2 linked regions of the Nisaea sediminum genome follow. Each later gene encodes a partner of the first gene's protein in a complex. Links are inferred from orthologs where the notes say so. Each region holds a gene or a part of one and is shown in the gene's direction. Other genes may lie near its edges.

What was found.
Region 2: the proteins of trxA (region 1) and IG122_RS14005 are in contact, whole or in part, in an NMR structure (PDB 2IPA), measured with the Bacillus subtilis proteins. The link is inferred for Nisaea sediminum from one-to-one orthologs.

What each region holds. Positions count from the first base shown.
Region 1 is NZ_JACZCQ010000005.1:39,996-51,045, reverse strand. Bases 4,734-7,676 are described here. They hold trxA (thioredoxin TrxA), read left to right. Parts: upstream 4,734-6,001; coding sequence 6,002-6,352; downstream 6,353-7,676. Other genes in these bases: IG122_RS10770 (O-linked N-acetylglucosamine transferase, SPINDLY family protein), read left to right, coding at 7,310-7,676; IG122_RS10775 (PAS domain-containing protein), read right to left, coding at 6,412-6,957; addA (double-strand break repair helicase AddA), read left to right, coding at 4,734-5,895. Also shown: double-strand break repair protein AddB, read left to right, coding at 1-2,372; more of addA, read left to right, coding at 2,374-4,733; more of IG122_RS10770, read left to right, coding at 7,677-8,842; IG122_RS10765 (cupin domain-containing protein), read right to left, coding at 8,843-9,226; panC (pantoate--beta-alanine ligase), read right to left, coding at 9,297-10,133; panB (3-methyl-2-oxobutanoate hydroxymethyltransferase), read right to left, coding at 10,136-10,978. UniProt on the Bacillus subtilis protein: Participates in various redox reactions through the reversible oxidation of its active center dithiol to a disulfide and catalyzes dithiol-disulfide exchange reactions.
Region 2 is NZ_JACZCQ010000006.1:405,421-416,356, forward strand. Bases 3,901-6,729 are described here. They hold IG122_RS14005 (arsenate reductase ArsC), read left to right. Parts: upstream 3,901-4,970; coding sequence 4,971-5,489; downstream 5,490-6,729. Other genes in these bases: IG122_RS13995 (ArsJ-associated glyceraldehyde-3-phosphate dehydrogenase), read right to left, coding at 3,901-4,516; IG122_RS14000 (ArsR/SmtB family transcription factor), read left to right, coding at 4,621-4,974; arsB (ACR3 family arsenite efflux transporter), read left to right, coding at 5,515-6,594; boxB (benzoyl-CoA 2,3-epoxidase subunit BoxB), read right to left, coding at 6,661-6,729. In the rest of the region: IG122_RS13975 (calcium-binding protein), read right to left, coding at 1-401; IG122_RS13980 (methyl-accepting chemotaxis protein), read left to right, coding at 812-1,855; IG122_RS13985 (nucleoside triphosphate pyrophosphohydrolase family protein), read right to left, coding at 1,852-2,169; organoarsenical effux MFS transporter ArsJ, read right to left, coding at 2,241-3,506; more of IG122_RS13995, read right to left, coding at 3,503-3,900; more of boxB, read right to left, coding at 6,730-8,109; boxC (2,3-epoxybenzoyl-CoA dihydrolase), read right to left, coding at 8,161-9,813; IG122_RS14025 (ABC transporter permease), read left to right, coding at 10,001-10,708; IG122_RS14030 (ATP-binding cassette domain-containing protein), read left to right, coding at 10,701-10,936. UniProt on the Bacillus subtilis protein: Catalyzes the reduction of arsenate [As(V)] to arsenite [As(III)]. In vitro, can dephosphorylate para-nitrophenyl phosphate (pNPP).

The sequences.
Region 1 (11,050 bases):
CCGCGAGCCCGCCCGAGGATCCGGTGATCGTCGCCGGCTCGACCGGCAGTATCCCGGCGACGGCCCGCCTGATGGGCGCGGTGCTCGGTCTGCCGCGCGGCTCCGTCGTACTTCCAGGGCTCGACCGGGACGCGGACGCGGCGACCTGGAGCGCGATCGAGGAGGACAGCGGGCATGCCCAGCACAATCTCGCCCTGTTGCTGAAGCGACTTGGCAAGACGAGGGAAGAGGTCCAGCACTGGCCCGTCTCCGGTGCCCGCACAACCCGCGCGGCCCGTGCCCGGCTGATCCAGGAAGTGCTGCGCCCGGCCGAGACCACGGAAGCCTGGCGCCGCCTCGCGGAGACGGATCAGGAACTCCTGACCAGTGGGACCGTGGGACTCTCGGTGCTGAGCTGCCCGAGCCATCACGAGGAGGCGGAGACCATCGCGTTGATGTTGCGCGAGGCGCTGGAGGATCAGACCCGCACCGCCGCGCTGGTCACGCCGGACCGGGTGCTCGCCCGTCGTGTGAAAGCCGCTCTCCGGCGCTGGGAGGTCGAGGTCGACGATTCCGCCGGCCAGCCGCTTGCCGCGACTCTGCCGATGACCTTCTGGCTGGCAACGGCGGACATGGCGGCCGAGGCCTGTGCGCCGGTGCCGCTGCTCGCCGCCTTGAAGCACCCTCTCGCCGCCGGCGGCATGGCGCAGCCGCGTTTCCGCCGCCGTGTGCGGACCCTCGAACGCCAGGTGCTGCGCGGGCCACGCCCCGCGCCGGGTCCGGCAGGCCTGATCGCGGCCGTCGAGGAGGCGTTCGACGAAGACGACCGGAGCGACATGCGTGCCTGGATCGACCGGCTTGCCGAGCCGGCCGAATTCTTCTCGGAGTTGCTGCGGAGCGACGAAGTCTCGCTGATCGACCTGCTCTCCGCCCATAACGCGGTCGCCGAGGCGCTGGCGGCGACCGACGAGGAGAGTGGCGACAAGCGGCTCTGGGCCGGAGAGGCGGGCGAGGATGCGGCGAACTTCCTCGCCGAGCTTGCCGAATCCGCCCGCGACTTTCCCCGGATCGACGGTCGCGACTACCTCTCCCTATTGGAGGCCTTGTTGGCCGGACGGGTGCACCGTCCCCGCTACGGGACCCATCCGCGTCTCGCCATTCTCGGACCGCTCGAAGGGCGTTTGCAGCAATACGACCTGATGATCCTCGGCGGGCTGAACGAAGGCACCTGGCCGCCCGATCCGGGCGCCGATCCCTGGATGAGCCGGCCGATGCGCGCCGAGTTCGGCCTGCCCGCGCCGGAGCGCCGCATCGGGCTCTCTGCGCACGATTTCCAGATGGCCGCCTCGGCGCCCGAAGTGGTGCTGACCCGGGCTGAACGGGTCGAGGGCGCGCCGACCGTCGCGTCGCGATGGTGGCTGCGTATGGACACCGTACTCCGCGCGTTGCAGCTCACAGAAAAGGTGCGCCGTCCGGTGGCGGATTATCCGCACTGGCAGCAAGAACTGGATAGGCCGCGCAAGGTCGAGCCCGTGAAGCCGCCGACCCCGCGTCCGCCGCTTGCAGCCCGTCCGCGCCGCTTCTCCGTCACCGAGATCGAGACCTGGGTGCGCGATCCCTATGCGATCTATGCCAAGCGGGTGCTCGGCTTGCGGTCGCTGGATCCGCTGGACGCCGATCCGGGCGCGGCGGACCGGGGCACGATGATCCACCGGGCGCTGGAACTTTTCACCAACGAGTTCCCGCGGGACATCCCGCCGGGCGCGCTGGAGCGTCTGATCGAGATTGGACGCGGCGAGTTCGCCCGTGAGATGGCGCATCCCTCGGTGCAGGCCTTCTGGTGGCCGCGCTTCGAGCGTATCGCCGATTGGTTCGTCGAGACCGAACGGGTTCGCCGGTCCGGTATCGCCGCGATCTGGACGGAGAAGAAGGGCCACGTGACCGTGCGCGGGTTGAGGGACCCGGTCGATCTGAATTGCGAGGCCGACCGGATCGAGCTTCTGGCGGATGGCGGCTTTGCGATCATCGACTTCAAGACCGGCGCGCCACCGACGGAAAGCCAGGTGACGGCCGGGTACTCGCCGCAATTGCCGCTCGAGGCGCTGATCCTTTCCATGGGCGGGTTCGAGGGTGTGCCGGAAGGCGCTGTCGAGGCGCTTGAATACTGGCGGCTCAGCGGCGGCGATCCGGCGGGGGAGCGCAAGGCGATCAAGGCGGCTGTCGAGACGCTGGTCACCGAGGCCGAGGAGGGGTTGCTCAATCTCATCAGGACCTTCGACGATCCGGAAACGCCGTACCGGTCGCGCCCGGCGCCGGAATATGCACCGCGCTATTCCGACTACGAGCATCTGGCGCGGGTGAAGGAATGGTCCGCCGGCGGGGAGCTGTCCTGAGATGGCCGAGCACGATCCGACAGCGGTGATCCAGGAGGCCGACCGGGCGCAGCGCCGGGCCGCCGACCCGGCCGCATCGGTCTGGGTCGCGGCTTCGGCCGGGACCGGTAAGACCAAGGTGCTGACCGACCGGGTGCTGAACCTCTTGCTCGCGGGTGCCGATCCGGGCCGTATTCTCTGTCTCACCTTCACCAAGGCCGCGGCGGCGGAAATGTCGGCGCGCATCTCCGGCAAGCTCTCGGAATGGGCGGTCACCGGCGAGACGGAACTAAGCGGGCAGCTGGAGAAGCTGCTCGGCAGACAGCCGGCGCAGGACCATATCGCGCTCGCCCGACGCCTCTTCGCCCGCACGCTGGACACGCCCGGCGGCCTCAAGATCCAGACCATCCACGCCTTTTGCCAGGCGGTGCTGAAGCGCTTCCCCCTCGAGGCCGGCCTGCCGCCGCATTTCCAGGTCATGGACGATCGCACCGCCGACGAGCGGCTCTGGGACGCGCGCGACCGGGTGCTGAACCTGGCCGCCGCCGATCCCGAGAGCGTGCTCGGCCAGGCGCTCCGCCTGATCAACCGCCGTTTCGCCGAGGAAACCTTCGACGGGCTGGTCTCTGAATTGCTGCAGGAACGCGCCCGGCTCGCCCGCTTCATCGAGGCGATCGGTGGCAGGGACAGGATCGACGCGGCGCTCAGAACACATCTCGATCTGCCGCCGGACGAGACTGCCGAAACGGTGCTGCGTGACGGGCTTGCCGACAGTGCGCTTGATCTCGTCGGGCTACGCCGTGCCGCAGAAGCTCTCGTGGAAAGCAGCAAGACGGATATGGAGCGCGGGGCCGCGCTCGCCGACTTCCTCGTGGCGGAAGGTGCGAGACGGTCTGAACTCTTCGAGAGCTATTGCAGTGTCTTCCTCACCGGCGCAGGGGAAATGCGCAAGCGGCTGGCGACGAAGGCGGCTTTGGAGCTCTTCGCCGATATAGAAACCGTGCTCGCCCGCGAGGGTGAGCGGCTGATCGCCCTGAAGGAGCGTCTCAACGCCCACGGTCTTGCCGAGCGCACCTCTGCGGTGTTGCGCATTTCTGCTGCGGTGTTGGACGGCTACGAGGCGGGGAAACGGCGCGGCGCGCTGGTCGATTTCGAGGATCTGGTCGCCACGGTCTGCGACCTGCTGAAACGGCCGGGCGTTGCCGCCTGGGTGCTGTTCAAGCTCGATGGTGGCCTTGATCACATCCTGATCGACGAGGCGCAGGACACCAACCCCGAGCAGTGGGAAGTGGTGCAGGCGCTGACCGAGGAATTCTTCGCCGGCGAAGGTGCCTACGAAGAAGCGCGGGATGCCGGGCGCAGCATCTTCGCGGTCGGCGACGTGAAACAGTCGATCTTCTCTTTCCAGCGCGCCGACCCTGAAGGGTTCCTGCGCATGCGCAGGCATTTCGCGGAGCGCGTGGCTGCGGCGGAAGGGGCCTGGGCCTCGGTCGACCTGGAGGTCTCCTTCCGCTCGGGTGCGGCGGTGCTGGGGCTGGTCGACCGGCTCTTCAACAGCCGTCCGGCGGGAGAAGGAGTCCTTGAGGCGGATGGCAACGGCGAGCTGCTCTCGATCCGCCATGGCGTTTCGCGCGGCGGCGATGCGAGCCTGGTCGAAGTCTGGCCGCCCTTCCTGCCGGCCGAAAGCGAGGAGGAAGGGAGTTGGGCCCTGCCGCTCGCCCAGCGCGGGCTCGACAATCCGGCCTCCCGGCTCGCCGGCGCGATCGCCGGGCGCATCCGGTCGTGGATCGACCGGGGAGAAATCCTGCCCTCAAAAGGCCGGCCGATTGGCCCCGGCGACATCATGGTGCTGGTGCGCCGGCGCGGCGGTTTCGTGCACGAGATGGTGCGGGCCCTGAAGGAACGGGACATCGACGTCGCCGGTGTCGATCGCATGGTGCTGAGCGACCAGATCGCGGTCATGGATCTGATCGCCCTCGGCCGCTTCCTGCTGCTGCCGGAGGACGACCTGACGCTCGCGACGGTATTGAAGAGCCCACTGATCGGGCTCGACGAGGACGAGCTTTTTGAGCTTGCCTGGAACCGCAAGGAGAGGCGGCTCTGGCGCGAGCTGCGTCGCCGTGCGCCGGAAAAGGCTTCCTTCGCCCGTGCCGACGAGCTGCTGAGTTCCTATCTCGCCCGCACCGACACGATGCCACCCTACGAGCTCTTCGCCGGAATTCTCGCCGAAGGCGAGCCGAGCGGCCGGCGGCGGATCCTTGAGCGGCTCGGTATAGAGGCGGCGGACCCGCTCGACGAGTTCCTTGCCCAGGCGCTGGAATACGAGCGCGGCCATGTGCCGTCCTTGCAGGGTTTCCTGCATTGGCTTGAGGCATCGGAGAGCGACATCAAGCGCGACATGGAAGGCGGCGAGGGCGGGCGGGTCCGTGTGATGACGGTGCACGGCTCCAAGGGCCTGCAGGCGCCGATCGTCTTCATGCCGGACACCCTTCAGGTCCCGCGCGGTACGGCGAAGATCCTCTGGAGCCAGTCCGACGACGGCGTGCCGGTTCCGCTCTGCGCCCCGGCGAAGGCGGAGGACGCGGCGGCCAGCAGCGATGCGAAGGAGGCCGCCGAGCGCAAACGGAACGAAGAATATCGCCGCCTGCTTTATGTCGCGATGACCCGCGCCGAGGACCGGCTCTATGTCGGCGGATGGGCAACCAAGCAGCGGGCGCCCGAAGGCAACTGGTACGATCTGGTGCGCGCCGCGATGGCCGATCTGGCGTCAGAAATCGAAGACAGCGCGATCAGTGCCGCGTCCGGCTCGGACCTCCCGTTGCTCCGACACGAAACGCCGCAGGAAAGGGATGTGGCGCCGCCGTCCGAAACGATCGTTCCCGCGGACGCGAAGAAGGCGGTGCCCGGCTGGGCACAGTCGCAACCCGCACCGGAGCCCGTTCCGCCGCGCCCGTTGATGCCGTCTCGGCCGAGCGACCCGGAACCGGCGCTGCGCTCCCCGCTCTCTCTCGTGGACCAGGGACGCTTCAAGCGCGGGCAGCTTATCCACCGTATGCTCCAGGTCCTTCCGGACATGCCCGCAGAGCGCCGTCGGGAGGCGGGAGCCTCCTTCCTCGGGCGCCCGCTGCACGATCTCGCGCCCGATGTGGCGGCTCGCTATCTCGACGAGGTCATGACGGTACTGGAGCATCCGGACTGGGCCGGACTTTTCGCGTCCGCCTCGCGTGCCGAGGTGCCGATCGTCGGTCAGGTCGCGACCGGAGAGGGCGGGATCACGGTCGTGTCCGGTCAGATCGACCGGCTGCTGGTGGAAGAGGGCCGCGTGACGGTGGTCGACTTCAAGACCAACCGGCCGCCGCCGGAGCGGCTGGAGGACGTGCCGGCAGTCTATCTGAAGCAGATGGCGGCCTACCGGGCGCTGCTCGCCGGCATGTTCGAAGGCCGCAAGGTCCGCTGCCTGCTGCTCTGGACGGACGGTCCGTTCCTGACCGAACTGCCGCCGGATCTGCTCGACTCATACGCGCCCGGCGCCCGTGCCGGTTGAGGGGTATGCCCTTTCCCCCTTGGAAACGTTGGGCCCGTGCCGGTTGTCTTGACGGGGCTGCCGACGCTTCCTAGATTCACGGTTCATGCAAGGGTGGGAGCCCGGCATGCGAGACAAGGCAAACGAGGAAGCCCCCATGTCGACGGTTACGGTTACCGACTCAAGTTTCTCCGACAGCGTTCTGAACTCCGACAAGCCGGTTCTGGTCGATTTCTGGGCCGAATGGTGCGGCCCCTGCAAGGCGATCGCACCGGCGCTCGAGGAAGTGGCGCAGTCGATGGGCGACCGCGTCACCGTCGCCAAGATCAATATCGACGAGAACCCGCAGACCCCGCAGCAATACGGTGTGCGCGGCATTCCGACGCTGATCCTGTTCAAGGACGGTCAGGTCGCCGCGACCAAGATGGGCGCGATGCCGAAGGCCCAGCTGCAGCAGTGGGTCGACGAAGCGCTCTGATCGGGGCCGGGATCCAGCAGAATCGATAGGAACAGGCGCCGTTTCGGCGCCTGTTTTTTTTATTTGTTCCGCTTCCTGCCGAATATGGAAAAGCTGCCCACCTGTTTCACCGGCGCGTCCTGCTCGACGACGACGATCAGCAGCACGAACTGGTCGACCGACGACCCGTTGGAACTGTAAGGCAGGATGAGCCGGTCATACCGCAGGTTTCCGCTTTCGCCGCCGATCGTGAAGACACGCTGTGAGAAATGCGCTTGGCCCGATTCGGATATCTCGCGATAGGTCCGGTTCGCGGTCTCGAGATAGTTTCCTTCGTATAGCTCCTCGAAACTCTTTCCGGTCGGATCGCGGCCCGCGCGCCGCGCGATTTCGGTGCCCGCAAGGCGATATCGGAAGACAGAGGCGTCCGGCGGGCCGCTGCGCTCGATGATCGCCATTCTCGGCATCGAGCGATGGAATTGCAGCGGGTCGAAACTGCTGCGCAGCGGGACATCCTCGCCGCGCCGGTTCGCCTTCCAGTGGTCGAACAGCGCGCGATGCTCCGGATGGGACAGGTCCGCTGCGTCCGCTACCGTCCCGGCATAGTGTTTGTCGTTGTTTGCCATATATACGTCAGTAAAAGCAAAATCTGCTTCAGCGGTTTGGAGTGAAAGCTAGTTATCAAATTCTGTTCGGCAAGTTTGATTTGATAAAATACTTCGTAATATTAATATGTTACGCTTTGTTAAAATTGATTCTTAATCCAGATTTCCGCTGAAATTGAATGAGAATCGGCCATTTTCCAATAGTGGATTAATTTTTTACGGGTTTTGTCTGACGTAACAAGATATTCCGGGCGATGGTTCCAAGGCCCCGAATGCTCTCCAAGGCTGTTCGAGTTGCCGGCTATACGCGGTCGCCGGCTGTCGCTAAACATGAACGATCGTATCTATTCCTCCACTGTTCCTGCGTCGGTACATGAGCAACAGAACCGAAATTCTCGACCGGCCAGAGAGGATTCACGCCTATGCCGAGCTGTTCTGTACGCTTGCTGGCACCCAGGGCGACGACGACTGGCAGAAGCGTTTTCTCAGAGATGCGCCGGCTCGCTTGCTGGCGGTGAATGCGAGTGTCGTGAGGACTCTGGTAAGCGGGCAAACAGGCTTTCGGGATGCGCTCAATTTCCAGGCTTCATATTTTTTCGAGCCGCTTTTCGATGCGGTTCTCGCCGAGCAATTGCGGCGCGGCGATACGGTTTTCGAGCCCCCGCTCTCCGTGCTGGAGCGCCGGGACGATCCGGGGATCGCGCTTGCCGTAACCACTTCGGCGATGCGGATCGCCAGTGCGCCGGACTCTCGATGGCGGGCGGAATGGGGCTGGCGGGGCGGGCGGCGTCTCCGCCTCGGCTATGTCACTTCCGACCTCCGGATGCATCCCGTGGGGTTTTCCGTCCGCAGCATGCTGGTTCATCATGATCGCAGCCGGTTCGAGACCTTCGTATATGACCGGACGGAGGAGCCGGTCAGGCCGGTTCAGGGCCCTGTGCGCCTGGCCGCCGATCATTTCCGGGAGGTCGGGGGGCTAGCGCCGGCTGCGCTCGCGGAGAGGATCCGTGCCGACGGGATCGATATCCTGGTCGATCTGAGCGGCACGCCGCTGAGCCCCGAAAAGGATGTCTTCCGCCGCGCTCCGGCACCTGTCCGGGTCGCGATGATCGGATTTCCGGGGGCGACCGGCGCGGAGACCGTGGATTATACGGTCGCGGACCGGGTCGTCGTGCCCGAAGCGGAGCGCTCCGGTTTCTCCGAGCGCCTGATCCTGATGCCGGGAAGCTTCCTGCCGGTCGACGACCAGGCGGAGGACGACCCTGCCCCCGCCCGCGCGGAACTCGGGCTGCCGGAGGATGGTTTCGTCATGGCCGCCTTCAACCGGCTCAACAAGGTCGACATGGCGACGCTTCGGCTCTGGTTCGAGTGCCTGAGACGCATTCCCCGCGCGCTGCTATGGGTTGCGACGCAATCGGAGGAGGGGGCGGACAATCTCCGCCGCTTCGCCGCGCAGGCGGGATTGGCGCCGGAGCGGATCCGTTTCGCCGAGCCGACCGGTATCCGCGATCACCGGGCACGCGTTGCCGCTGCCGACATCGCGCTCGATCCGCTCGGCTACAATGGCGGCCATACGACGGCGCTGGCGCTCGCCCGCGGGGTTCCGGTCGTGACGTTGCCGGGGCGCTGCTTCGCGTGGCGCATGTCGGCAAGCATCCTGGCTGCGGCGGGTGTGCCGGAGGGGATCGCCGACAGTCCGGCGGATTATCTCGCCCGCGTTGAACGGTTCGCCGCCGACGCTCCCTTTCTCGCCGCCGTCCGCGCCCGGTTACGGCAGCCGGAGCCGGGCGGTTTCTTCTCGACGAAAGCCTATGTCGCCGCTCTAGAGGCGGCGTTCCTGGAGATCGCCGGGAACCGGTCCGCCGGCCTGCCCGACCGGGATATCGAAGTCAAAATTCCGGGTTGATCAGGCGCCGTCGTCGAGAAACTGGTTCGGCTTGTGGAACATGCTCAGCATCAGCGCGCCTTCCGGCGCCCGCGCGACATGCCGGCTGCCTGCCGGACGCCAGACATATTCGCCGGGCCCGACCGAGCCCTGTTCGTCCTCGAGCCGGCCTTCGAGCATGTAGGTCTGCTCGATATCGGTATGCTCGTGAAACGGCAGGACCGCGCCGGGCTGCCAGCGGAACAGGGCGGTCATCAGCCCGGTTTCCTTGTCCTCCATCAGCACCTTCATCTCGACCCCCTCGAAGCGGGTCGGGCTCCAGTCGAGCTTCTCCGGGTCGACGGGGCGTGAGTCGAGCGCCCCGAGTGCGGCATGTTCCGGATAGTTCGGCGTCTCTATAGCCATCTTGCGGTCCTCCCTCCGGGCCGTCGTGTCGCGGCCTCGGAGGGAAGCATAGCCCGATCGGGACGCTCCGTCAGACCCCGAGATTATCGATCAGGCGGCAGCTGCCGAGCCACGCCGCCGCGAAGATGCGGAGATTCTCGCCGGGAACGGAGGCCGGCTGAAAGCTGTCCTGATCGCGGATATCGATATAATCGACCTCCTGAAAGCCGGCCGAGAGCATCGCCTTCCGCGCTTGCTCCGCTGCTGCCGGGGGATTGGCGCCGTTGCGGAGGGTCGCCGCGGCAGCGGTCATCGCCGCATGAAGCGCCGGAGCGATCCGCCGTTCTTCCGCGCTCAGATAGGCGTTGCGGGAGGAGAGCGCCAAGCCATCCGCCTCGCGGACCGTCGGCGCGCCGAGAATTTCCATCGGCAGATCGAGATCGCGGGCCATGGTCCTGATGACGGCGAGCTGCTGGAAGTCCTTCTCGCCGAAGATTGCGATGTCCGGCATCGCCTGGATCAGGAGTTTTGAGACCACGGTGGCGACGCCGGTGAAGAAGCCCGGGCGGCTTGCGCCCTCCATGACCTCGGAGATGTCGTGTACGATGACTTCGGTCTTGTAGCCGGCGGAGTAGATCTCTTCCGGTGCGGGCGCGTAGACCGCACTGCATCCGGCGGTTTCGAACTTTGCGAAATCGCCCTCCTCGTCCCGCGGATAGGTCGCGAAATCCTCGTTCGGCCCGAACTGCCGCGGATTGACGAAAATCGTCCCGACGCATCGGTCCGCGCGTTCGAGGCCGAGCCGGACGAGCGAGAGATGGCCTTCGTGGATCGCCCCCATCGTCGGCGTCAGGGCGACGGTCTCGCCGGAATTCCTCCAACTGCTCACGCGTTTGCGCAGCTCGGCCTTGGTGCGGATGATGTCCATTTTCAGCCCTCTCGCGCCGGCTTTTCGGCGTAGGTGTTGCGTTCGGCCGGAAAGGCCCGGCTGCGTACGTCATCCGCCCAACGCTGCGCCGCTTCGCGGATCGTGCCCGCGAGATCGGCGTACCGTTCGGCGAATTTCGGAAGATGCCCGTCATAAAGTCCGAGCAGATCGTCGGTGACTAGGATCTGGCCGCTGCAGGCAGCGGATGCGCCGATCCCGATGGTCGGGATGGAGAGCGCTTCGGTTATTCGGCGGGCAACGGGCTCCACCGTGCCCTCGATGACGACGGCGAAGGCGCCGGCGCGTTCGACGGCGCGGCCGTCCTCCAGCACCTGCCGGGCGCCGTCCTCACCGCGTCCCTGGATCCTGAAACCGTCTTCGGCATGCTGCGGCAGCAGGCCGATTTGGCCGAGCACCGGGATGCCGTCCCCGACCAGGGCGGCGATCGAGGCCTCGACGGCGATGCCGCCCTCGAGCTTCACCGCGTCGGCCCCGGTCTCCGTCATAACGCGGCGCGCGCTTTCGAGCGCCTGCTCCGGTCCGTTCTCGTAGCTGCCTGCCGGCAAGTCGACGACGACACAGGCATGACGCGCCCGCCTTGTCACGGCGCGGCCATGGGCGATCATCATGTCGAGCGTGACCCCGACGGTGCCGTCCATGCCATAGATCACCATGCCGAGCGAGTCGCCGACCAGCAGTAAGTCGCAGAGCGGATCGAGATAGGCCGCGACGGGTGCTGTGTAGGCGGTGAGGCAAACCAGCGGGCGGTCGGGTGTGGCGGCACGGATATCCGCCGGGCCGATATGGCACGATAGCGATTCCGCCGTGCGTGAGTGATGGTTCATCTGTCTTCTCCATCCCGATACGGTCCGCGCAATTCGGCGGAGGATTCGGTTGGAGCGGTGGCTTAACGCAGC
Region 2 (10,936 bases), on another replicon or contig:
GCTTCGGTCCAGAGAAAATCGTCGCCCGCCCCACCGGAGAGGGTGTTGTTACCGTTGCCTGCGAGGATGGTGTCAGCCCCGTTTCCGCCGTCGAGGAAATCGTTGCCGCTTTCGCCGGCAAGCGTGTCCGCACCCTCGCCGCCAGAAAGCGTGTCGTCGCCGGCCCCGCCGTTCAGGCTGTCCTGGCCGGCGCCGCCGTCGAGGAAATCATTGCCGGAATCCGCGAGAAGCGTGTCGTTGCCGTCGGAGCCGTACAGACTGTCGTTGCCGGCGCCTCCGGACAGCGAGTCGCTCCCGGCGCCGCCGTCGAGGAAATCGTTACCGTCGCCGCCGATCAGGGTATCAGCGCTGCTGCCGCCAGAGAGGACATCGTCGCCTGAGCTACCAACTATGACCGCCATTGCCGCAACCCTTTCGAGTCTTCCACCCCCGGCTCGCCCGGTACTGCAGTGCTGTCTTTCGCGCCGTCTCTCAGTCTTGCCAATTTTCAGACGAACAGACAGATACGGCCATGAAACGAGCTCATGATGTAGATTATGGTGTCGCTTTGGATATGAAGAATATCACACCGCTTTGTTCTTATCTTTCCGCAAGTTTCGCGGCGTTCTCTGATAACGATCTGGCAGGGTCGCCGTTTTTGCTCTGAATACGCGGCTTTTACTCAGGAGCGGGACCATCGAATGACCCTGATCAGAATTCTGCTTATTAATTAAGCTTTTACATTTTCTGCTTATAAAAAATGCAGGTTTTGTGATTCCATAAGCTTATCCGCACTCTCCTCAGTACTTTCCCGCCCTCGCAGGATCTCCACATGAGCATGCCCGACGCCGAGACCGATCCGGAACAGATCGTCACACTGACCGCCGATGTCCGCACCACCGCCGAGACCAAGATCGCCGAAATCCAGGCCATCACCGGGCGGACCAAGATGCTGGCGCTGAACGCGCTGATCGAGAGCGCTCGGGTCGGCGAACTCGGGCGCGGTTTTGCGGTCGTCGCGGACGAGGTGAAAGGCGTCTCGGCCGAGATCGAGCAGATCGCGCAGACGCTCAATTCGGAACTTTCCGGCAAGGCGGAGATGCTGGAACGGATCGGACGCTCGATCGTCGACCAGCTGAAGGGACAGCGCCTGGTCGATCTCTCGCTGAATGCCGTCGAGCTGATCGACCGCAACCTTTTCGAGCGCACCTGCGACGTGCGCTGGTGGGCGACCGACAGCGCCATTGTCGACTGTCTCGCGAGCCCGTCGGAGGACGCGTCGGCCTATGCCTCCAAGCGGCTCGGCGTCATCCTTTCGGCCTATACCGTCTATCTCGATCTCTGGATCTGCGACGCCAAGGGCACCATCGTCGCCAACGGGCGCCCGGACCGCTACCACGTGCGCGGTCACTCGGCCGCGAACGCGGCATGGTTCCGCAACGCCAAGGCGACGGCGGACGGCGACGAGTATTCGGTCGCGGATATCGCCGCCGCCCAAGAGCTCGACGGCCAGCCGGTCGCGACCTATGCCGCCGCGATCCGCGAGAACGGGGAAAGCCGCGGAAAGGTTCTCGGTGTGCTCGGCATCCATTTCGACTGGGGACCGCAGGCCCAGACCATCGTCGAGGGCGTGCGCTTCGACGGATCCGAGGCCGCCCGCTCCCGAGCCCTGCTGCTGGATGCCGACTTCCGCGTCATTGCCGCCTCGGACGGCAAGGGTGTGCTGGAGGAACGGTTCGATCTCCGCACCGAGGGACGCGGCAGCGGCCATTATTCGATGCCCGACGGCACCGTGATCGGTTTCCACAAGACCCCCGGCTACGAGACCTACGAGGGTCTCGGCTGGTACGGCTGCGTCGTACAGGCGCCGCGCTAGGTTTTTTCAGTTGGTTCGGGACGAAACCGCCATTTCCGCTCGATCGCGGACGGCAGATCGAGACCGAAGCGATGGGCAAAGAGGAGAATGTGGCCGAGCACATCGGCCGCCTCGTTCTCCAGCGCCAGATGCAGGTCCTCGTTGCTGAGATCCCCGCGCCGTCCCCGGTCGCTGTAGCGGTTCCAGACCTGGGTCAGCTCGCCGAGTTCTTCCTGCAATTTCAGCAGATACCAGTCCGGGTCGCGCTCGATCCCGAAACCGAGCGCGTAATCCTGCGATGCTCTCTCGAATTTTCCCGTCAGAGATTTCAGCATCCGCCCAGCCTTTTCGTTCCTTATTTGTTCTCATTTTCGATCAGCAGGAAAACGGCGTCAAGTGAAAGAAATCAGATGCGCTCCGGACGCGGCGCCAGCAATGGCAGGGTCAGCAGGACGGCGAGCGCGACCATCCCCGCCGAAACCCAGAGCGTCGCGGTCAGGCCGGCGAGCTGATAGACCAGCCCGGACAGGAGGGTCCCTGCGAAGCGCCCGACGGCATTGGCCATGTAGTAGAAGCCGACATTGAGCGCCACCTTGTCCGCGTCGGAATAGGCGACGATCAGGTAGGAATGCAGCGCCGAGTTCACCGCGAAGACCACGCCGAAAACCAGCAGACCGCCGATCAGGATGACGGACGGAGTGAGAACCGGCAGCGCCGGCAGCAGGCCGGGGGTGAGACCGGCGGCGATCAGCGCCGGGAGCAGCGCCAGCAAGCCGCCCCAGATAGCGGCTCCGCGCGCCGCGGCCCCGGCATCTCTGGTCTTCCTCAGGAACCGCGGCACCGCGGCCTGGACGATTCCGTAGCCGACAACCCAGGCGGCCATGAAGAGCCCGACCCGGTCGAAGGACCAACCGAGCCGGTCATAGAGAAAGACCGGGACCCCGACGACGAACCAGACGTCGCGCGAGGCGAAAAGGAAGATTCGCGCCGCGGAAAGGAAGTTGATCTCCCGGCTCTTGGCGAAGAGATCGCGCTTGGCGATCTTGGTCTTCGCCTTACCGAGATCGGCGGTCACCGTCAGCAGCGACGTCCCCAGCACGGCGGCGAGCATCCCCGCCATCAGGTAAAGCGAGGGCGCGAAATCGAGCCATTGCAGCATGACCCCGCCGAGGAGGAATCCGACCCCCTTCAGCGCATTCTTCGATCCGGTCAGGATCGCGACCCATTTGAACAGCAGTCCGTCGCCCTCCGAGGCGACCACCAGCTTCACCGCCGATTTGGAGCTCATCTTGGTGAGGTCCTTGGCAATGCCGGAGAGCGCCTGCGCCGTCATCACATAGCCGACCGAGAACAGCATGGTCCAGGCAGGGTCCGTCTGGGAGAGCATCAACAGGGCGCCGATCTGCACCGCGAGCCCGGAGAAGAGCGTGATCTTCAGCCCGAAGCGGGCGCCGATCCAGCCGCCGAGAAAGTTGGTGACGATGCCCATCGCCTCGTAGAGCAGGAAGAGTACCGCGATATCGAGCGGCGTGAAGCCGAGCCGGTGGAAATGCAGCAGCACCAGCATACGCAGCGCGCCATCAGTCAGGGTGAAGGCCCAGTAGGCCGCCGTGACCGCCGCGTAGGTGCGCCCGTCCGCCGGGCGCGCGCCGCTTTCCGCCGCCGCGCTCACAGGCTCTGCGCCACTTTGGCGGCGAGTTCCATCATCCGGTTCACATAGCCCCACTCGTTGTCGTACCAGGCATAGATCTTCGCCTGGGTTCCGTTCACCACCATGGTCGAGGGGCCGTCGACGATCGCCGAGCGCGGATCGTCGGTGAAATCGGTCGAGACCAGCGGCCGCGCCTCGAAGCCGAGAATGCCCTCGAGCGGCCCGCTCGCCGCCGCCGCGACGAACATCTCGTTGAGTTCGGCGATGCTGGTCGGGCGCTCCAGCTCGAAGACGCAGTCGGTGAGCGAGGCGTTCAGCAGCGGCACGCGGACCGCATGGCCGTTCAGCCGTCCCTGCAGCTCGGGATAGATCAGTCCGATGGCGGTTGCCGAGCCGGTGCTGGTCGGGATCAGCGCGTTCAGGGCGGAGCGCGCCCTTCGCAGGTCCTTGTGCGGCCCGTCGACGATCACCTGGGTGTTGGTGACGTCGTGGATCGTGGTGATCGCGCCGTGCCGGATGCCGATCCCCTCATGCACCACCTTGACCATCGGGGCGAGGCAGTTCGTCGTGCAGGAGGCGGCGGTCAGCAGGTGGTGCTTCGCCGGATCGTAGAGCTGGTCGTTGACCCCCATGACGATGTTGAGCGCCGCCTCCTCCTTTACCGGGGCGGAGACGATCACCTTGCGGATGCCTTTTTCGTAGTAAGGCGCGAGCGCGGCCGCGCTCTTGAAGCGGCCGCTGCATTCGAGAACGATATCGACCGCATCGCCGCTCCAGGCGCTCTCCTTCGGCGAGGCATGGGCGGTCAGCGGGATCTCCCGACCGTCCACCACAATCCCCCGCTCGGTCCAGCCGACCTCGCGGTCCCAGCGCCGGTGCACACTGTCGAATTCGAGCAGATGCGCCGCCATCTCCGGTGTCATGGCCGGGTCGTTGATGGCGACGATCTCGAGATCGTCGAGTCCCCAGCGGGCCCGCATGCCCAGCCGGCCCATCCGCCCGAAGCCGTTGATCGCAATACGCGCACCCATGCCGGTTCTCCCTGCCCGCGACGACCGCAATGGTCCGCCTCCCTGGCGAGCGGCGCAAATTAATCTTTGCCGAATCTTATTTCAATGATATTTGAATCATTGAAATGAACGATACAGACGCCATCGCCGCGCTCGGCGCGCTCGCCCAGGAACACAGGCTCGGACTGTTCCGTCTGCTGATGCGGGCCGGTCCGTCCGGGATTTCCGCCGGTGCCCTCGCGGAAGAGGCGGGCGTCTCGCGGTCCAGCCTGTCGTTCCACATCGCCCAGCTTGAGCGGGCGGGGCTGGTGCATGCCCGGCGGCAGCACCGGAACATTTTCTACGCGGTCGAGATCGATGCGATGCGCCGGCTTGTAACTTTCCTGACACAGGATTGCTGTAACGGGAACCCGGACATTTGCGGCGAGCTCGCCGTGACCGCCGCCTTCTGCGGCACCACTCCGGAGACAGAGCGATGACCGGTGACAAGACCTACAACGTGCTTTTTCTCTGCACGGGCAATTCCGCCCGCAGCATCATGGCCGAAGCCATCCTGAACCGCGCCGGGGCCGGCCGCTTCAAGGCCTTCAGCGCCGGCAGCAACCCGCGCGGCGAGATCCACCCCTACACCGCCGATTTCCTGAGGAACCAGAATTACCCGCTCGAGACCCTGCGCTCGAAGAACTGGGACGAGTTCGGCAAGCCGGACGCGCCGCAGATGGATTTCGTCTTCACGGTCTGCGACGACGCGGCGAACGAGACCTGCCCGGTCTGGCCGGGCCAGCCGATGACGGCGCATTGGGGCGTGCCGGATCCGGCCGCGGTCGAGGGCAGCGAGGCGGAAAAGCGCTTTGCCTTCGCCGATGCCTTCCGCATGCTGAACACGCGGATCGGGATCCTCGTCAACCTGCCGATCCACGGCCTCGACCGGCTTGCCCTGCAGCAGCGCCTTGACGATATCGCGGGTTCGGCCAAATCGGCGGAACCCGCCTGACACGAACGAAAGGACCCGATCGCGCATGAGTACTGAAACGGCGGCCCATGAGGCCGCTCCCGGCGGCATCGGGTTTTTCGAGAAGTGGCTTTCGGCCTGGGTCGCGCTCTGCATTGCGGCGGGCGTGGCGCTCGGCAATGTCGCGCCCGGCCTGTTCGAGACCTTGGCAAGGCTCGAATACGCCTCGGTCAATATCGTCGTCGCCGTACTGATCTGGGCGATGGTCTATCCGATGATGGTGGCGGTCGATTTCGAGAGCCTGAAAAGCATCGGCTCGAAGCCGAAGGGTCTCGTCATCACCCTCACGGTGAACTGGATCGTCAAACCCTTCACCATGGCGGCGCTCGGAATCCTCTTTTTCCGCTATCTCTTCGGCGATCTGATCCCGCCGACCGACGCGGAGCAATACATCGCAGGCCTGATCCTGCTCGGCGCCGCGCCCTGCACCGCGATGGTCTTCGTCTGGTCGACCCTGACAAGGGGCGACGCGACCTACACGCTGGTCCAGGTCTCGGTGAACGACCTGATCATGATCGTCGCCTTCGCGCCGATCTGCGGGCTGCTACTTGGCGTCACAAATCTCGTCGTGCCGTGGGAGACGCTGCTGCTCTCGGTGGTGCTTTATGTCGTAATCCCGCTCGGCGCCGGTTACCTGACCCGCCGCCACCTCACGGCGAAGGCCGCGAGTCACGATGCGGGCGAACAGGTCGTCCACGATTTCACCGCGCGGGTGAAACCCTTCTCCGTGCTTGGCCTGCTCGCCACCGTCGTGCTGCTGTTCGGCTTCCAGGGCCAGACGGTGCTGGAGCAGCCGCTGACCATCGCGCTGATCGCCGCGCCGCTGGTGCTGCAATCCTACGGCATCTTCGCCATCGCTTACGGCTGGGCGAAGGCGTGGGGCGTGCCCTTCAATATCGCCGCGCCCTGCGCCCTGATCGGCACCTCGAACTTCTTCGAGCTCGCGGTCGCCGTCGCCATCAGTCTCTTCGGCCTCAATTCCGGCGCTGCACTTGCCACCGTGGTCGGCGTGCTTGTGGAGGTGCCTGTGATGCTGTCGCTGGTCGCCTTCGCGAACAGGACGCAGAGCTGGTTCTCACGCGCATAAAAAACCCGGACCGCCTAAGCGGCCCGGGTGAGAGCCCGAATTTCCAAGGGAGGAAAGATCGGGAAATCAGTCGTGGATCTTCACGTATTCGAAGTCGCCCGGCTTGTTGTCGATGCCGACGCGCGGCGCGGAGATCCAGCTCGCGAACTGGCCGGGCTCGCGCACCGGGCTCATCAGCGAGGCGATATAGTCGCCGTCTTCCAGATTCGGCAGGAACTCGTCCCGCCGCGCGCCCCATTCACCGTCGCTCAGCAGCTTGCCGTCCGGATCCGTGTGGATGTTGCGGAACTCGCCGATATGACGGTGGAAGGCCACGTTCGGCAGCTTGATCTCGAAATCGATCCCGGCCTTGGTGATCAGACGGTTCCAGCGGTTGATGCCGCCCTGGCAGTCACGGACATAATCGTCGCGCAACCGCATGTTGAGGGCGGAGAGCGCCGGCTCGTCGACCATCTTGATCTCGCCGTCGACCAGCTTCAGCACCGGATAGGTGTCGTTGACCAGCCGGTGGTCGTCGTCGATCCGCTCTTCCTGGAAACGGCCCTTGAGGCCCGCGTTGAAGGCGTTCGCCGCGTTGGTCGAGACCTCGGAGCCGAAGAGGTCGAGCGAGAGCGAGAAATGCAGGTTCGCCTTCTTCTGGATCGTCGGCAGGTCGATCACGCCGAGGGCGCGGATCTTCTCGATCTCGTATGGATCCTCGATGCCGGCCTCGCGCATCGCCTCGCAGGTGCGCTGCACGGTGCGGCCGACGCCGGTCTCGCCGACGAACATGTGGTGCGCTTCCTCGGTCAGCATGAAGCGGCAGGTGCGCGAGAGCGGATCGAAGCCGGACTGCGCCAGGCTCTCGAGCTGCATCTTGCCGTCACGATCGGTGAAGAAGGTGAACATGAAGAAGGAGAGCCAGTCCGGCGTCGCCTCGTTGAAGGCGCCAAGCATGCGCGGCTTGTCCGCATCTCCGGAGCGGCGGTTGAGCAGCTCGCCCGCTTCCTCGCGGCCGTCGCGGCCGAAATATTTCTGCAAGAGGTAGACCATGGCCCAGAGATGCCGGCCTTCCTCCACATTGACCTGGAAGAGGTTGCGCATGTCGTAGAGCGACGGTGCCGTTGCGCCCAGGAAGCGCTGCTGCTCGACCGAGGCGGGCTCGGTATCGCCCTGGATCACCACGAGGCGGCGCAGCATGGCGCGGTATTCGCCCGGGATCTCCTGCCAGACATCCTCGCCCTTGTGCTCGCCAAAGGCGATCTTGCGGTTCTCGACCTGCGGCGCCAGCAGGATGCCCCAGCGGTAGTCGGGCATCTTCACATAGTCGAACTTGGCCCAGCCCTTCGGGTCGACGCTGACCGCAGTGCGGAGATAGACATCGGAGGTCTGGAAGCCTTCCGGGCCCTGGTCCATCCACCAGTCGATGTAACCCGGATGCCACTGCTCCAGCGCCTTCAGGATCTTGCGGTCGCTCGAGAGATTGATGTTGTTCGGGATCTTGGTGTCGTAGCTGACGTTCAGGATCTCGTTCATGGGGCGTTTCCTCCTCTGTTCGGGTTCCGCCTATTTTCCCTGGGGCGGGGGTCAGACCCGCTTGATGTCATATTCGGGCTTGCGGCCGGTGCCGTAGCGGCCGAGCGCGCCCTCGGGACCGACGGCGTTCGGGCGCTGGAAGATCCAGTTCTGCCAGGCGGTCAGCCGTCCGAAAATCTTGGTTTCCATGGTCTCGGGACCGGCGAAGCGGAGGTTGGCCTCCATGCCGGTCAGCGCATCCGGCGAGAAGCTGGCGCGCTCCTCGAGGAAGATGCGGACCTCGTCCTCCCAGTCGATATCGTCGAAGATGAAGGTGACGAGGCCGAGCTCGTCGGCGCGCTCCGCATCGAGGCTCTCGCCGATGCTGCCCTCCGCGGCCTTCAGGGTCTCCGGCTCGCCGAGGAAGCGCGTCTGCAGACGGGTCAGGCCGTTGCTCATCGGGAACGGGCCGAAATTCGCCGGGCCGAGGGCGATTTCCGCCGGCGGACGGTTGTCGCCGTCGAGCTGGCCTTCCAGCATGTAGGAGCGGTCGCAGGCGAAGAGCAGTTCGGCGAGCGAGCCGGCGAAGCAGCTGCCCGGCTCGACCAGCGCCACCAGCGAGCGCGAGGTGACGTCGATCCGCTTCATCACCCGCTTCCAGTAGAGCAGGATCTCGCGGGCGAGCCAGTTGCTCCGGTTCGCGGCCAGGAAGGCGTCGTGTTCCAGCACCTTCGCGCCGTCGCCCTCGGTCTTGAAGATCAGCGTGCCGATCTCGAGCTCGTTCAGGCGCAGATGCAGGATCGCGTCGTCCAGCTCGCGGCAGAGCTTCAGCATCCAGTAGTCGGTGCCGAGCGCGGCCAGTGCGTCGGTATCCGCGGGCACATCCTCCTCCGGACCCTTGATCAGGATCGTCGCATTGCGCTCGTCGCGATCGATCTCGACCGTCACCAGGCTGTAGCGAACGAGATCGCCGTCAATCTCGCGCTCGACCTTCGGCAGGGCGATGCCCTTGGCGTCGGAGGGCCGGTCGGAACTCGCCGCCATCGCGGCAACGCGGGCGGCGACCACCTCGTCGAATTTCGAATTCGGCGCGACCTCGTCGACCAGGTCCCAGTCGGCAGCACGCTTGCCCTTGATGCCTTCCTCGATCGCGCAGAACACGTCCGCGCGGTCGCGGCGCACCTTGCGCTTGTCAGTGACGCGGGTCAGACCGCCGGTGCCCGGCAGCACGGCGAGCAGCGGTGCTTCCGGCAAGGCGACGGAGGAGGAGCCGTCGTCGGTCAGGATGATATGGTCGGTCGCGAGCGCGAGTTCGTAGCCGCCGCCGGCACAGGCGCCGGTCACCGCGGCGAGATATTTCTGGCCGGACTCGGCGCTCGCCTCTTCCATGTAGTTCCGGGTCTCGTTGGTGAACTTGCAGAAGTTCACCTTGTGGGCATGGGCCGCGCCCGCGAGCATGCGGATGTTGGCGCCGGCGCAGAACACGCGGTCCTTCGCGGACCGGAGCACCACGACCTTCACTTCCGGATGCTCGAAGCGCAGGCGCTGGATCGCGTCGTAGAGCTCGATATCGACGCCGAGATCGTAGGAATTGAGCTTCAGCTCGTAACCCTCGAAGAGGCCGCCCTTCTCGTCCACATCCATGACGAGATCGGCGCGCGGGCCGTCGAACTCCAGCTTCCAGTGTTTGTAGCGGGTCGGATCGGTCCGGAAATCGATCATCATTGCAGCGCCTCTCCCGTTTTTGCCGCTCTTCGAGCCTGGCCGGTTCTTGTCTCGTCAACGCAATATAATGCAAACGCGAAAATTGACATGCATTATTTTGCATGTTGATCCATTCGCCTTGGAAACCGCTGTCCACAAAGTGGAATTCCGACTCGCTTGCGAAAATTTCTGCATGTAACGTCACAATATGCAGGATTTTGCAGAATCATTTTCGCTTGCCTTCGCACTGATCTTCTCGGCCGATCCGGAGCTCGCCGAGATCGTTCTCCTGTCGCTGAGGGTCAGCCTTTCCGCGACCCTGGCGGCCTGCGCGATCGGCATGTCCCTCGGTGCGGCGATCGCGATCTTCCGCTTTCCGGGGCGCGGCGCGCTGCTGATCTTCACCAATGCGATGATGGGCCTGCCGCCGGTCGTGGTCGGCCTCGCGATCTACATGCTGCTCTCGAACGCGGGGCCGCTTGGCGCGTTCTCGCTGCTCTATTCGCCGACGGCGATGGTGATTGCGCAGACCGTCCTCGTGACCCCGATCGCGACGGCGCTGACCCGGCAGGTCATCGCCGACCTGCATGTCGAATATGACGAGCAGCTCCGCTCGCTCTCGCTCGGGCCGCTGGACACGCTCGGCACCCTGCTCTGGGACGCGCGCTTCTCGCTGATCACAGTGGCGCTCGCCGGCTTCGGCCGCGCCATCGCCGAGGTCGGCGCGGTGATCATCGTCGGCGGCAACATCAATCACGTGACCCGTGTGATGACAACGGCGATCGCTCTGGAAACATCGAAGGGCGATCTCGCCCTCGCCCTCGCGCTCGGCCTGATCCTGATCGGCATCTCAATCACGGTGAACGCGGCCCTGATGGCGCTGAAGGGCACGGCACGGCGGTTCGCTTATGAATAATCTGTCGCAAACCGCGAGCAGGAATGCCTCGTTCGCGCAACGGAACGCGCTCCTGCCCCTCCGGGCCGATGCGCTGCGCTTCGCGCCGGACGGGCTGACAATCCTCGACACTGTCTCGCTGCAGATCGCCGAGGGCGGAATCACCATGATCCTCGGCTCGAACGGTGCCGGGAAGAGCGTCCTTCTCAGGCTGCTGCACGGGTTGCTCGAACCGCATGGCGGCGAGGT